3 regions of the Photobacterium kasasachensis genome follow, and region 3 is predicted to be linked to each of the others. Evidence: predicted binding sites of a transcription regulator. Region 3 holds the regulator's gene; each other region holds the start of a gene.

Region 1 (4,290 bases), on a different contig from region 3:
CTTTATGCGGATCCCGTTGTCGGAGCTGCAGGAAGACGATTTCTCGCCCCTGTTTCACTACAGCTTGATCATTGCCTTTATGGTGATTGCCGGTGGCTGGCTCTTTATTCGGATCCAGAACCGGCCTTTGGTTGCGTTGGAGCAGGCGGCGCTTCAGGTGGCCCGTGGTGAAACGCCGCCCCACCTGCCGGAAAGAGGGGCATCGGAAATCCGTGCGGTAACTAAGTCGTTTAATCGGATGTCCGAGGGGATCAAGCAGCTGGAAGATGACCGGGCACTGTTGCTGGCCGGGGTCAGCCATGACTTGCGCACCCCGCTGACCCGGATCCGTCTGGCTACTGAAATGATGTCGCCGGAAGACGGCTATCTGGCCGAGAGCATGATTAAGGACACCGAGGAGTGTAACGAGATCATCAGCCAGTTTATGGATTACCTGAAGTCGACCAAGCAGCTGGAAGAGGAAGATCTTGATTTGAATCTCCTGCTGCAGGAAGTGGCCGAGGCCGAAGGAGGCTACGAGTGCGAGATTGAACTCGAGCAGGGTGATATTCCCGGTATCGTGCGTGCCAATGGCGTGGCGATCAAACGCTCGGTGGCCAATCTGGTCGTCAATGCGATCCGCTACGGTAACGGATGGGTCAAGCTTTCCAGTGGGGTGACCGCTGATCGCAAAACGGCCTGGTTCTGTGTCGAGGATGACGGTCCCGGGATTGAACCGGATCAGGTCGCCAAGATGTTTCAGCCCCTGACCCGGGGAGATTCTGCCCGGGGCAGTGAAGCCGAGGGGACCGGATTGGGTCTGGCTATCGTGCAGCGGATCATCGACCAGCATGAAGGGACAATCATGGTGACCAACCGCAGTGCCGGTGGCCTGAAAGTACAGGTGAGCCTGCCGCTGGTGGTGAGCAAAAAATAGCTAAGCCTGGATTTACCCTGAAAAAGCAAACGTCACAACCAAAGCGAGAGCCAAGAGGCTCTCGCTTTTTATTTGCATATTGCTTATGTCGTTAGCGACACTTTCTTTGACTATTTATTCTCTTCCGGTAGTACCAGATTCAGCACGATGGCCGTGATACCGCCTGCCGCCATCCCCGACGATAAGATGCTTTTCACCCATTCTGGCATGAACTGGAGAATTTCCGGTTTCTGGGCAATGCCCAAGCCCATCGAGAAAGACAGGGCCATGATCAGAATGGCGCGGCGGTCGAGCTCACAGCGGGAAATAATGCGGACCCCTGAGGCGGCAATGGTACCGAACATCACGATGGTTGCGCCGCCCAGGACCGGCTCCGGGATGAGCTGAACCAGATTGGCAACACCCGGGAACAGCCCAAGCAGTACCAGCATACCGGCAACGAAGTAACCGATATAGCGGCTGGCGACACCGGTCAGCTGGATGATGCCGTTGTTCTGGCTGAAGGTTGAATTCGGGAAACTGTTTAATACCGAGGCTAGTGCTGAGTTGATACCGTCGGCCAGTACCCCGCCTTTGATGCGTTTCATGTAGACCGGTCCGGCTACAGGTTGTTCGGAGGTTTCCGAGGTTGCGGTAATATCGCCGATGGCTTCAAGTGACGTGATGGCAAAGACGATTACAAGCGGGATCAGCAGCGACCAGTCAAATCCCAGACCGTATTGCATCGGCAGCGGGATGGCTATCAGGTCGGTATCGGCTGAGCGCGAGGTATCGATCATGCCGGTCAGCCATGCCAGCACGGTGCCGGCAGCCATCGCGATAACAATCGATGAAACTCGCAGATATGGGTTCTTGACCCGGTTGAGTAGTACGATTAAACCCAGAACAGTGCCGGCCAGCATCAGGTTGTCGAGGCTACCGAAGCTGCCGTTTTCAATTGCGGCGTAGCCACCGCCCATTGACGTCAGGCCGATCTGGATCAGGGTCAGGCCAATCAGAGTCACCACGATGCCGGAGACCAGCGGGGTGATCACGCGCTGGGCATGCTGGAGAACCCGGGAGATAAAGACCTCAGTCAGCGAGGCAACCAGGATAGTACCGAAAATGGCGGCCATCATGGTTGGGATATCGGCTCCGCCGGCTTTGAGCGCCAGACCGGCACCAATAATCGGGCCGAGGAAGTTGAAGCTGGTACCCTGAATCGACAGCAGACCGGAGCCGACAGGACCAAAGGTACGAATTTGGATGAATGAAGCCAGCCCCGAGGCAAACAGGGACATACTGACGATGGTATTGGTATCGCTGGCCGGCACGCCCAGAGCTTGGCAGATGATCAGCGACGGGGTGATCACGGCAACAAACATGGCTAGCAAGTGCTGGGTGGCTGCAAACAGGGTTTGTGGCAGTGGCGGCCTGTCTTCCAGACGGTAGATCAGATCAGAATTTCGTGGTGTTTCGATGTCGCTATGCTGGCGGGTCATGGCCGTTTTTCCTTGGACTTACTTCGGTATCCCTTTGCAATACGCTGAATGGGCACTGCGTTGTGAAAGCTGGTTATATCTGTGATTGCTGTTACTCAGATCCAAGCTGACACCGGGTGAAGTGAAAGTGGGTGAAATTTGTGCGCTATTTTAATTATCTTTCTGTAAATAGCAAACGTTTGCGTGTTTTGTTTTAGATTATTTTTATTTGCATCGGAAATACAGAGCGGAAGGATAAAAACGTAAGAAATGTGCCAGAGGCGTTATTTATCCTAGGCTGCCAAGATCACAGTACGGAATTATAGTGTCAGCCAAGCGATTGCTATCAGCCAGAAAGGTATTTTTTTACCTTCTCTGGCTGAATTGCCGTATTGGTTAGGCGTTTGAGTAGTTCTCGCGTTGTCCCAGCCAGCGATCAATGATGGCCTTGGCATTGTCCGGGTAGCGGTCGTGGACATAGCGGGCCAGCTTCTGCACCTGGGGGATCAGGTGTTGGTCACGAACCAGATCGGCAATTTTGAATTCGGCGATGCCGGTCTGCTTGGTACCCAGCAGTTCTCCCGGTCCGCGAATTTCCAGATCGCGCTGGGCAATCACGAAACCGTCGCTGCTTTCACGAAGCACGGCGAGGCGTTTCTGGGCGGTCTTTGACAGCGGGGCGTGATAGAGCAGGACACAATGGCTGGCAACACTGCCCCGGCCGACCCGTCCTCGCAGCTGGTGGAGCTGCGCCAGACCGAGCCGCTCAGGGTTTTCGATGATCATCAGGCTGGCATTGGGCACGTCGACCCCGACCTCTATGACGGTGGTGGCAACCAGCAGGTGCAGCTCGCCGTCCTTGAAGCGCTTCATGATTTCTTGTTTTTCAGCCGGCTTCATCCGGCCGTGCACGAGCCCGATATTGAGATCGGGAAGCTGTGCGGTGAGCTCGTCGGCGGTGTCGGAAGCGGCTTGCGCCTCTAGGACCTCGGATTCATCAATCAGAGTACAGACCCAGTATGCCTGCCGGTCTTCGTTGAGGCAGGCTGAGCGGATGCGTTCGATAATTTCTGCCCGGCGCGAATCGGGTAGGGCGACGGTCTGGATCGGGGTCCGGCCCGGCGGCAGCTCGTCAATCACCGAGGTTTCGAGATCGGCATAGGCGGTCATGGCCAGGGTACGGGGGATCGGGGTCGCGGTCATGATCAGCTGGTGCGGGTAGCGACCTTCATTGGCCCCTTTCTCGCGTAGCTCCAGGCGCTGGTGGACACCGAATCTGTGTTGTTCATCGATGATTACCAGTGCGAGGTTGCTAAATACCACTTGCTCCTGAAACAGGGCGTGGGTGCCGACTACCATTTTGGCTTCACCGCTTTCGATGCGGGCCAGCTCGCTATCCCTTGCCTTGCCCTTGAGCTTGCCGGCCAGCCAGCCTACCTGGATACCCATCGGGTTGAGCCAGTTGGCAAAGTTGATTGCGTGCTGCTCGGCCAGTAGCTCGGTCGGGGCCATGAGGGCGACCTGATAGCCGTGTTCAATGGCGCGCAGCGCTGCCAATGCCGCCACCAGCGTCTTGCCCGATCCGACATCGCCCTGTACCAGCCTCATCATCGGGTGCGGTTTGGCCAGATCCGTCTCGATATCGGCGACAACCCTTTGCTGAGCCCCGGTCGGGCTGAACGGAAGGCTATCAAGAAGCCGGATTTTCAAGCTATCGGAGGCGGTTAGCGGCCAGGCTTCGTGCTGCTGGCTTTTGCTGCGAACAGCCAGCATCGACAGGTTTTGTGCCAGCAGCTCTTCGAGGATCAGTCGGTGCTGGGCCGGATGCTTGCCTTCCTCTAGCTGATCGAGGGAGACGTCCGGGGTCGGACGGTGCATGACATGCAGTGCTTGGGCCAGCGTCATCTGGCGATC
Region 2 (4,290 bases), on a different contig from region 3:
TCTATGGCTTGGCGCTGCCATTATTATCGCTTCCGTCGCCTTTATCACCCAGTGGGAAAATAAAAAGGCAACCGTTAAAAGCGAAGCAGCCTAACCCATCACTTCTCCCCAAAATCCCCGCCTGCCGGGGATTTTCTTTTTCTTGCTAGCCAATTAGAACAACTGCTCATTATTACGAAGAAACTGAGTGAGTTACGGTATCTCTTCTATACTTTTCAATCGTACGGAGAAATTTGTTACTCAGAGGAACCTGATATGAAGCAACTTGGTTTAGCGTCTCTTTTCATTAGCCTTTTTTCTTTGCTCTTCTCAATCACGGTACGCGCAGAATCATTCATCACCATTGGTACTGGTGGCGTTACAGGTGTGTATTATCCAACTGGCGGTGCGATTTGCCGTCTGGTCAACAAAGACCGTGACGCTCACGGCATCCGTTGCTCGGTAGAAAGTACCGGCGGGTCAATTTATAACATCAATACAATTCGGGCTGGTGAGCTTGATCTGGGGATCGCCCAGTCAGACTGGCAATACCACGCCTATAATGGAACCAGCAAATTTGCCGACAAAGGCCCTTTCAAATCACTTCGTGCGGTTTTTTCTATTCACCCTGAACCCTTTACCGTTGTCGCCAGAGCCGACTCTGGCATTAAGACCTTCACAGACTTAAAGGGGAAACGCGTTAACATCGGCAATCCGGGCTCCGGCCAGCGAGGAACGATGGAAGTACTGATGAAAGCCCTTGGCTGGACGAATAAAGACTTCGCGCTGGTTTCCGAGTTGAAGGCATCCGAGCAATCTAAAGCCCTTTGTGACAACAAAATCGATGCGATGATCTATACCGTTGGCCACCCTAGCGGTGCGATCAAGGAAGCCACTACATCCTGTGACAGCGTGATTGTCGAGGTGGCAGGGCCTGTGGTCGACAAACTGATTGCCGAGAATGACTTTTATCGTGTCGCAACAGTACCCGGTGGGATGTACAAAGGCTCAGCCAGCGACGTGAAAACCTTTGGTGTCGGTGCCACGTTTGTTTCATCGGCCCAAACAGACAAAGCGTTGATCTATCAGGTCGTCAAATCCGTGTTTACCAACTTTGATACCTTCCGCAAACTTCACCCAGCCTTTGCCAATCTGAAGAAAGAAGAAATGGTTAAAGATGGCTTGTCTGCGCCGCTTCATGATGGTGCCAAACAGTACTACCAGGAAGCAAAACTCATAAAATAGAGTTAATAGGGTTAGCAATAGAACAACGCTTGTGACAGCGTCACAGAATGCGACTTACACACCACAAGCATTCCCGGCACAAGCAATACAAATGACAAAAGGCTGGAGTATCCAGCCTTTTTAGTTTGCAACTAACTCAAATCCACTTAGAAGCGATAGCGAACGCCCAGTGCGCCTTCTAGCTCCAGATCAACGTCTTCTACGACATACAGTGTCGGGCCAACTTCACCGTAGAGTTCAAACTGGCTTACCGGCACCTGGAATCCTACTCCTGAACGCACACCCAGTTTGTCATACTTGTTATCGACGTACTGAGCACCAACGAAGGTGTACATGCTATTTAGATCAGGGTCATTGACGAGTGAACCTAAGTTAAACGTCTTGTCTACCGCTACACCAAAATCATCCAGGCCAAGAGAAAATCGAAGATCGTTCGTCTTGTACTGAATACCACTCATCGGGCTACCAAAAAACACCCCGACGCTTTGTGAAGCGTGTGCTGAAACGGAAAGAGCAAGCGCCAAGCCTAGTAAAACTTTTTTCATCGTAATCATACTGTCGGTAACGAATAATGGGCCTACGTTAACCAAAAACCCCCTAAGACTCGATAGCCCCGCAGTAATCATGACAAAACTTTTACAAAGAAACCTCTAAGTATAGCCTTGGAACAACAAGGCAAAAACCAAGCAAAAACAAACAACGCAAACGATTGCGTGATGATTAAATTCCTGTATGATCGCGCTCAGTATCAATACTTATCGTAAGGAAATTCGATGTTAGGTTCAGCGACTCGCACAGATGCAACCCGTGTTCTACTGCTAGGATCCGGCGAACTAGGAAAAGAAGTTGCAATTGAATGTCAGCGTTTAGGTCTTGAAGTTATCGCTGTTGATCGCTACGCCAATGCCCCGGCGATGCAGGTTGCCCATCGCAGCCATGTTATCGATATGCTCGATAGCAAAGCGCTCAAACAAGTTATTGCCAAGGAACAGCCTCACTATGTGGTGCCGGAAATCGAAGCAATTGCCACCGATACGCTGGTTGAGCTAGAAGCCGATGGGCTGAATGTTGTACCAACTGCCAATGCGACCAAGCTTACTATGAACCGTGAGGGCATTCGTCGCCTTGCGGCAGAAACATTGGCTATTCCAACCTCCCCTTATGAATTTTCAGATCAGTATGATGATTTCGCCGCATCAGTTGAGCGCATCGGTACACCTTGTGTCGTCAAGCCAATCATGAGCTCTTCCGGCAAGGGACAGAGCGTGATCAAAACACCGGCAGACATCGAATCAGCCTGGCACTATGCACAGGAAGGCGGACGTGCAGGAGCCGGACGTGTCATCGTCGAAGGCTTTGTCGAGTTTGATTACGAAATTACCTTGCTGACCGTTCGTGCCATTGATGGCGTGCATTTCTGCGATCCTATCGGTCACCGTCAGGAAGACGGCGACTACCGCGAGTCTTGGCAGCCACAGCAAATGTCAGCTGACGCTCTTAAGGCCGCTCAGGAAGTTGCCGAAAAAGTAGTGAACGCACTGGGTGGCTATGGTTTATTTGGTGTTGAGCTATTCGTCAAAGGGGATGAGGTTCTGTTCAGCGAAGTCTCCCCTCGCCCGCATGACACCGGCATGGTCACCCTGATCTCTCAGGATCAATCTGAGTTCGCCCTGCATGTTCGCGCTTTCCTTGGCTTGCCGATTCACGCTATCACCCACTACGGCCCGTCAGCATCGGCTGTTGTGTTGTCTGAAGGTGTTTCCGACAACATCCGGTTTGATGACCTGGCAACTGCACTGGCCCGTCCGCAAACGCAGGTTCGCCTGTTTGCCAAGCCAGAAATTAACGGTCGCCGTCGTTTAGGCGTTGCCCTGACTCGCCGAGACACTACAGATCAGGCAATCAGCGACGCGGTTGAAACAGCTTCGGATATCAAAGTCGTTTTTTAACAAAAATACAAATACGCCAAGCATGAAAAAAGGAGCCACTGGCTCCTTTTTGTTTTTGTTTACGGGTATAGCTTGGCTAACTACAGCTCGATCAGCCACACTTCTTCTGCAAAACGTGACAGTCCACGCTGACGGCGTGGGTGTGATTCATCGGCATCGTCGCGATCAAGGTGGGTGATCTTACAACCAGCGAACAGCTGCTCAACTTCATCTTTGGTGACACTGAACGGAGGGCCATCCATTTCTGGCTGCGGATAATCCAGAGTAACCAGCAAAATACGTCCACCAGCCTTCACCATCGAAAGCAAGTGCTCCGTATACATTTTGCGCATGTTCTCAGGCATCGCAATCAATGCCGCACGATCATAAACCACATCGACAGGCTCAACACGAGTGGCAAAAAAGTCGCCACAATGAATGGTAATTTCATCGAACTCATAGAGCGTCTGACCATTACCTATCGATGTCACCATCGGCGTATAAAAGTGCTCGGAGAAAAACGCCCGTACCGCAATATCACTGAGCTCAATACCGACAACATTATCATGTTTTTCAGCCAGCCAGGCCAAATCAACTGATTTACCGCACATAGGCACCAACACGGTATCGGTACGTGTCGTGTTTAGCCTAGGCCAATACTTCGTTAGTACTGGATTAATGTCACTTAAATGAAAACCGATACGGTTCTCCGCCCAGCGGCTATGCCAAAATTCTGCATCCATCTTATTAGAATCTCTTAACTGACTTTACTTACGTTTGTATTTATCTCTATGGCCGCTATCTGACCATAGTTTGTTGCTCTGATCCAGCATTCGGTACGCCCTCAGCTAACCGGAAACACTGCCACCGCCCATAAACGCCTCAGGCGCCTTCTGAGCGCCTCAAACGAATCACAACAACAATGCGCACAAAACACCACCAAATCGCTCTATAATCAATCACAGGCACAAATAAAGCTATTATCAATAAGTATTACGGAAAGTGTTCGTTTCTCAGCGTTCAGATGCAAAAAAGGATGCCGAAGCATCCTTTTCTACTAATCTGGCTTAGACTGCGCTAGGCGAGATTATAAATTTGTTCTTCAATTTTTCTTTTATGAGAGTCATTGAACAAACGA
Region 3 (4,290 bases):
CTCACCATGGGAACCGTGCCGGTGTTCGCCTTTATTGGCGGCGCAGCCAGTACCTATCTGGTTTATCGGCTTGGTACCGATAAAAGCGGCACCTCTGTGACAATTATGCTGTTGGCAGGTGTCGCTATTGGTGCGTTATCCGGAGCCGGGCTTGGACTTATGAATTACTTTGCCGACGATCAGGCGCTCCGTGACTTATCACTGTGGTCGATGGGCTCGCTGGCTGGTGCCACCTGGCCGGGCATTACCCTCGCCTTTGTCACGCTTGCTGTATTGCTTCTGGCTTTTGACCGCCATGCCAATGCGCTAAACGCCTTTCTGTTAGGGGAAGGCGAAGCCAGGCATATGGGCGTGAATGTACAGAGGCTAAAGCGGCTGCTTATTTTGCTCTGTGCCGCCGGCGTCGGTGTCACCGTCTCGTTAACCGGCGTCATCGGATTTATCGGCCTCATCATTCCGCACCTTTGCAGAATGCTTACTGGGCCAAACCACAAAACCCTGCTGCCGCTATCGGCGCTACTCGGTGCCCTGATCCTGCTTATTGCTGATATGCTGGCAAGAGTTGTCGCCACTCCGGCTGAATTACCTGTCGGGATCATCTCCGCGATTCTCGGCGCACCATTCTTTATTCTCCTCCTTATCAGACAAAAGGGGAAAATGTCATGAAGGTTTCACCGAATAACCCTCAAGCTGCTATCGAAGCCAAGGGCTTGCACCTGTCCCTAGGCGGAAAAACATTACTGGATGACTTCAACATCACAATTGCCAGTGGTGAGCTGACGGCGCTATTGGGCCCAAATGGCGCGGGCAAGAGTACGCTACTCAAAGTCCTGTGCGGCGAAGTTGATGCAGGGGGAGACATCGAATTCTTCGACAAGCCGCGGGCTGAATTTAAACCAGAACATCTTGCCAAGCATCTGGGTGTCCTACCACAACACAGTAATTTAACTTTCGCTTTTACTGCACAAGAAGTAGTGGAGCTCGGCTGCATCCCCCTTCAAATCCCGAATGCTGAAACCCAGCAAATTGCCCGGGAGAAGATGCAGGTTGTCGATGTGCTCTCGCTAAAAGATCGGCTCTACCCCACCCTTTCAGGGGGGGAAAAGCAACGGGTACATTTTGCACGTGTACTCACCCAGCTCAGTCAGGCGGGTAAACAATGTATACTAATGCTCGACGAACCCACCTCGGCGCTTGATCTTGCCCATCAGCACCGAACACTTCAGGTAGCTCGTGAGTTGGCTCGCACCGGAGCCGCAGTTATTGTTGTTATCCACGATCTCAATTTGGCTGCGCAGTATGCTGATCGCCTGGTCATCATCAATGAGGGGAGAATCCAGGCAGATGGCTCCCCCTGGCAAGCCCTAACCAGTGAAACGATCAGCAGAGTTTACAGCTGGCCTGTGCACATCACAGCACATCCGACAGATAATTATCCGGTAGTCATATCTTCTGGTATAGCTACAGTCTACTCGGAAGCTATCTGAATCGGATATGCATCTAATTGGTGTAAAATCGCATTGAGTTTGTTGATATCTATCAAGAATTTCAAGGTTGGGATACAGAAACGTTGCACTGTGCGCTACACTCAGTAGAATGTGAACGCAAGCGATTACACAATGAAACGCCCCGTAAGGCAAGAGAACAAAGCCGCTCGTGAATGAAGCGGCTTTTTGGCGTTTTAGACGCTGTACCAAACAGACTAATTATCTAATGCAGTCAGATAATTACTCTGTTTGGTACTATTGATTACAAGTGATTATGAAACGGTCGGTTCTGACCTCTGATCTTAAATTATTAGAAGAATAAATATGGCAACGATTAAAGATGTTGCACGTATGGCTGGTGTATCAACGACAACAGTATCTCACGTGATCAACAAAACACGCTTTGTTGCGGAAGCAACACAGAAAAAAGTATTAGCGGCTGTAGATGAATTAAATTACGCACCAAGTGCTGTTGCACGAAGCCTCAAGTGCAATACTACCCGTACTATCGGTATGCTGGTTACCAAATCGACTAACCCTTTCTTTGCCGAGGTTGTACATGGTGTGGAAGAGTATTGCTATGGTGAAGGCTATACGCTGATCTTATGTAATACCGAAGGCAACCTTGAAAAACAACGCGATTACCTGCGCATGCTGGCAGAAAAGCGTGTTGATGGCCTGCTGGTCATGTGCTCTGATCTTGACGAAAAACTCCTCGAACTACTTGAGCGCAAGAAAGATCTGCCTATGGTGATCATGGATTGGGGTCCGGAAAGCCCGCACACAGACAAAATCCAGGACAACGCCGAGCTCGGTGGTTATGTTGCGACAAAATACTTCATTGAACACGGTCATACCCACATTGGCTGCTTGTCTGGCCACCCGGATAAATCAACATGTCGTGAGCGTCTGAAGGGCTTCTATAAAGCAATGGACGAAGCCAAGCTTGATGTCAATGAAAACTGGCTACTTGAAGGTGACTTCGAGTGTGAATCTGCTGTTATTGCCGCTAACAAATTCATTGCCATGGAAGATCGCCCAACAGCGATTTTCTGCTTCAATGATATTATGGCAATGGCGCTGATCAGTACCTTTGAGCAGGCGGGTATACGGGTTCCTGATGATATCTCTATCATCGGTTACGACAACATCGATCTGGCTCCTTATTTCTCGCCACCTCTTACCACAATCCACCAGCCTAAGCGTCGATTGGGTAAAACAGCGATTGAAATCCTGATGGAACGCGTTAAAGATAAAGAGCACGAACGACGTATCTTTGAGATGGCACCGGAGCTTGTTGTACGCAAATCAGTAAAAGACCTGAACGCGTAAATGGCATCTCCCGCCCCTTCAAAAAAACCGATATCTGATATCGGTTTTTTTTTGTCATTAACTCTTTTTTTGCTGTAAATATTTTAAGGCATTTATGCTGCTCTCATCCCATAACCGGGATCTATTACTTGAAGCAAGATCACACTTTTCAGAATGGGAGCAAGTTCAAAAATATTATCTGAGATATTCTTAAAAAGTCACGAACAAGGCAAACCATCCGAAAGGATGGGACGCAAAGCTTCCGGCCTAAAAGTGGTTAGTTTATCAATAACTAAGTTGCTTATGGTAGCGGGGTTGCCGATGGATCTAGCAATAAGTGATGTCATGAATCCTGACATTTTCCTGACATAACTTTTTTGTGAAATTTGCTAATCTGAAATCCTCGCTCTGTTGTTAGGTGACTCAAGATATTTTTCACCGAGAAGAAGCATGGACAAACCAGTACTTAAAGAATCACTACGATTATTCAATTGTTTCGAGAATGTAAAATCTCGCTCGATGTTTGGCGGTTTTGGTATATTCGCGGGTGAAACCATGTTTGCACTTGTGGTAAACGATAAGTTGCACCTCCGAGCTAATGCCGACAATGAAGAAGAATTTAAGCAGGCAGGTTTAACTCCTTACGTTTATAAAAAACGCGGGTTCCCTGTTGTGACCAAGCATTACGCTATTCCGCAGGAATGGTGGGATGAACCTGGAAAAATTCTTTGCCAAGCAAAGCGTTCCTTTACTGCCGCTAAACAGGATAAAGAAACCAAAAGCAAATCAGGTCCTAGTCGTATAAAAGATTTACCGAACCTACGTTTAGCTAACGAACGTATGCTGAAAAAGGCCGGTATTACGACAGTTGAAGAGCTCTTTGAAGCCGGTGCGCTCAATGCCTATAAAGCATTGCAGCAAACCCATCAAGAGTCGGTAAATATCGAGTTGCTATGGGCCCTTGAGGGTGCAGTTAGCGGCCAGCATTGGTCGGTAATTACTAAGCAGCGTCGTTCAGAACTTCTTTCTGAATTACCGTAAACAACCTAATAGATATTTATAAAAAGAGGTGCTAAGCACCTCTTTTTTTATTTGCTATTTTCAGCATATCCAACTAATAGAAATAAAAATATACGCATAGCCACTTATGCATAATTATTTTATTACCACTTTTTTGCTCCCCCTAATGACAATTTTTTGTCATATAACGTCAAATATTGATACCTCTCACAAAGCTGTTCATAAAAGCATCAATATCCTTTTCATCAATATTGTCATTAGTAGAATTGGGCTGTCATTCTAGCAGGAGGTTGTCATGCACTGTTCCAAGCCTTTTCCTGGACAAGCAGACCAGATGTTCAAAGACAAGTTTTGCAAGTGGCCCAAGCTTATGCGTGCCTTGGTGATCATTAGCTTATTTCCACCCGCTGCTGCCTTGTTTATGGTTACCCGACAACTGGCACCAATAGACGCACTTGATGACACCCTGTCG

What was found. The regulator PurR, encoded in region 3, represses purine synthesis genes. The targets are predictions, from matches to a motif close to TNANGNAAACGTTTNCNTNA.
Region 1: a site for PurR is predicted at 2,565-2,584, ahead of L4D19_RS14220 (uracil-xanthine permease family protein). Genes of this name have one in related genera too.
Region 2: a site for PurR is predicted at 1,922-1,941, ahead of purT (formate-dependent phosphoribosylglycinamide formyltransferase). Genes of this name have one in related genera too.

Annotation. Positions count from the first base shown of each region.
Region 1 is NZ_JAKJSH010000009.1:151,318-155,607, reverse strand. Features, by position in the region: gene envZ (two-component system sensor histidine kinase EnvZ) at 1-916, shown strand, start outside; gene L4D19_RS14220 (uracil-xanthine permease family protein) at 1,027-2,397, opposite strand; gene recG (ATP-dependent DNA helicase RecG) at 2,773-4,290, opposite strand, start outside.
Region 2 is NZ_JAKJSH010000017.1:33,867-38,156, forward strand. Features, by position in the region: gene L4D19_RS21720 (DMT family transporter) at 1-94, shown strand, start outside; gene L4D19_RS21725 (TAXI family TRAP transporter solute-binding subunit) at 256-1,224, shown strand; gene L4D19_RS21730 (hypothetical protein) at 1,371-1,769, opposite strand; gene purT (formate-dependent phosphoribosylglycinamide formyltransferase) at 1,998-3,173, shown strand; gene L4D19_RS21740 (thiopurine S-methyltransferase) at 3,254-3,895, opposite strand.
Region 3 is NZ_JAKJSH010000012.1:146,866-151,155, reverse strand. Features, by position in the region: gene L4D19_RS17640 (FecCD family ABC transporter permease) at 1-666, shown strand, start outside; gene L4D19_RS17635 (heme ABC transporter ATP-binding protein) at 663-1,487, shown strand; gene purR (HTH-type transcriptional repressor PurR) at 1,812-2,819, shown strand; cyclic di-GMP riboswitch class I at 3,017-3,121, shown strand; gene L4D19_RS17625 (TfoX/Sxy family DNA transformation protein) at 3,249-3,839, shown strand; gene L4D19_RS17620 (hypothetical protein) at 4,114-4,290, shown strand, end outside.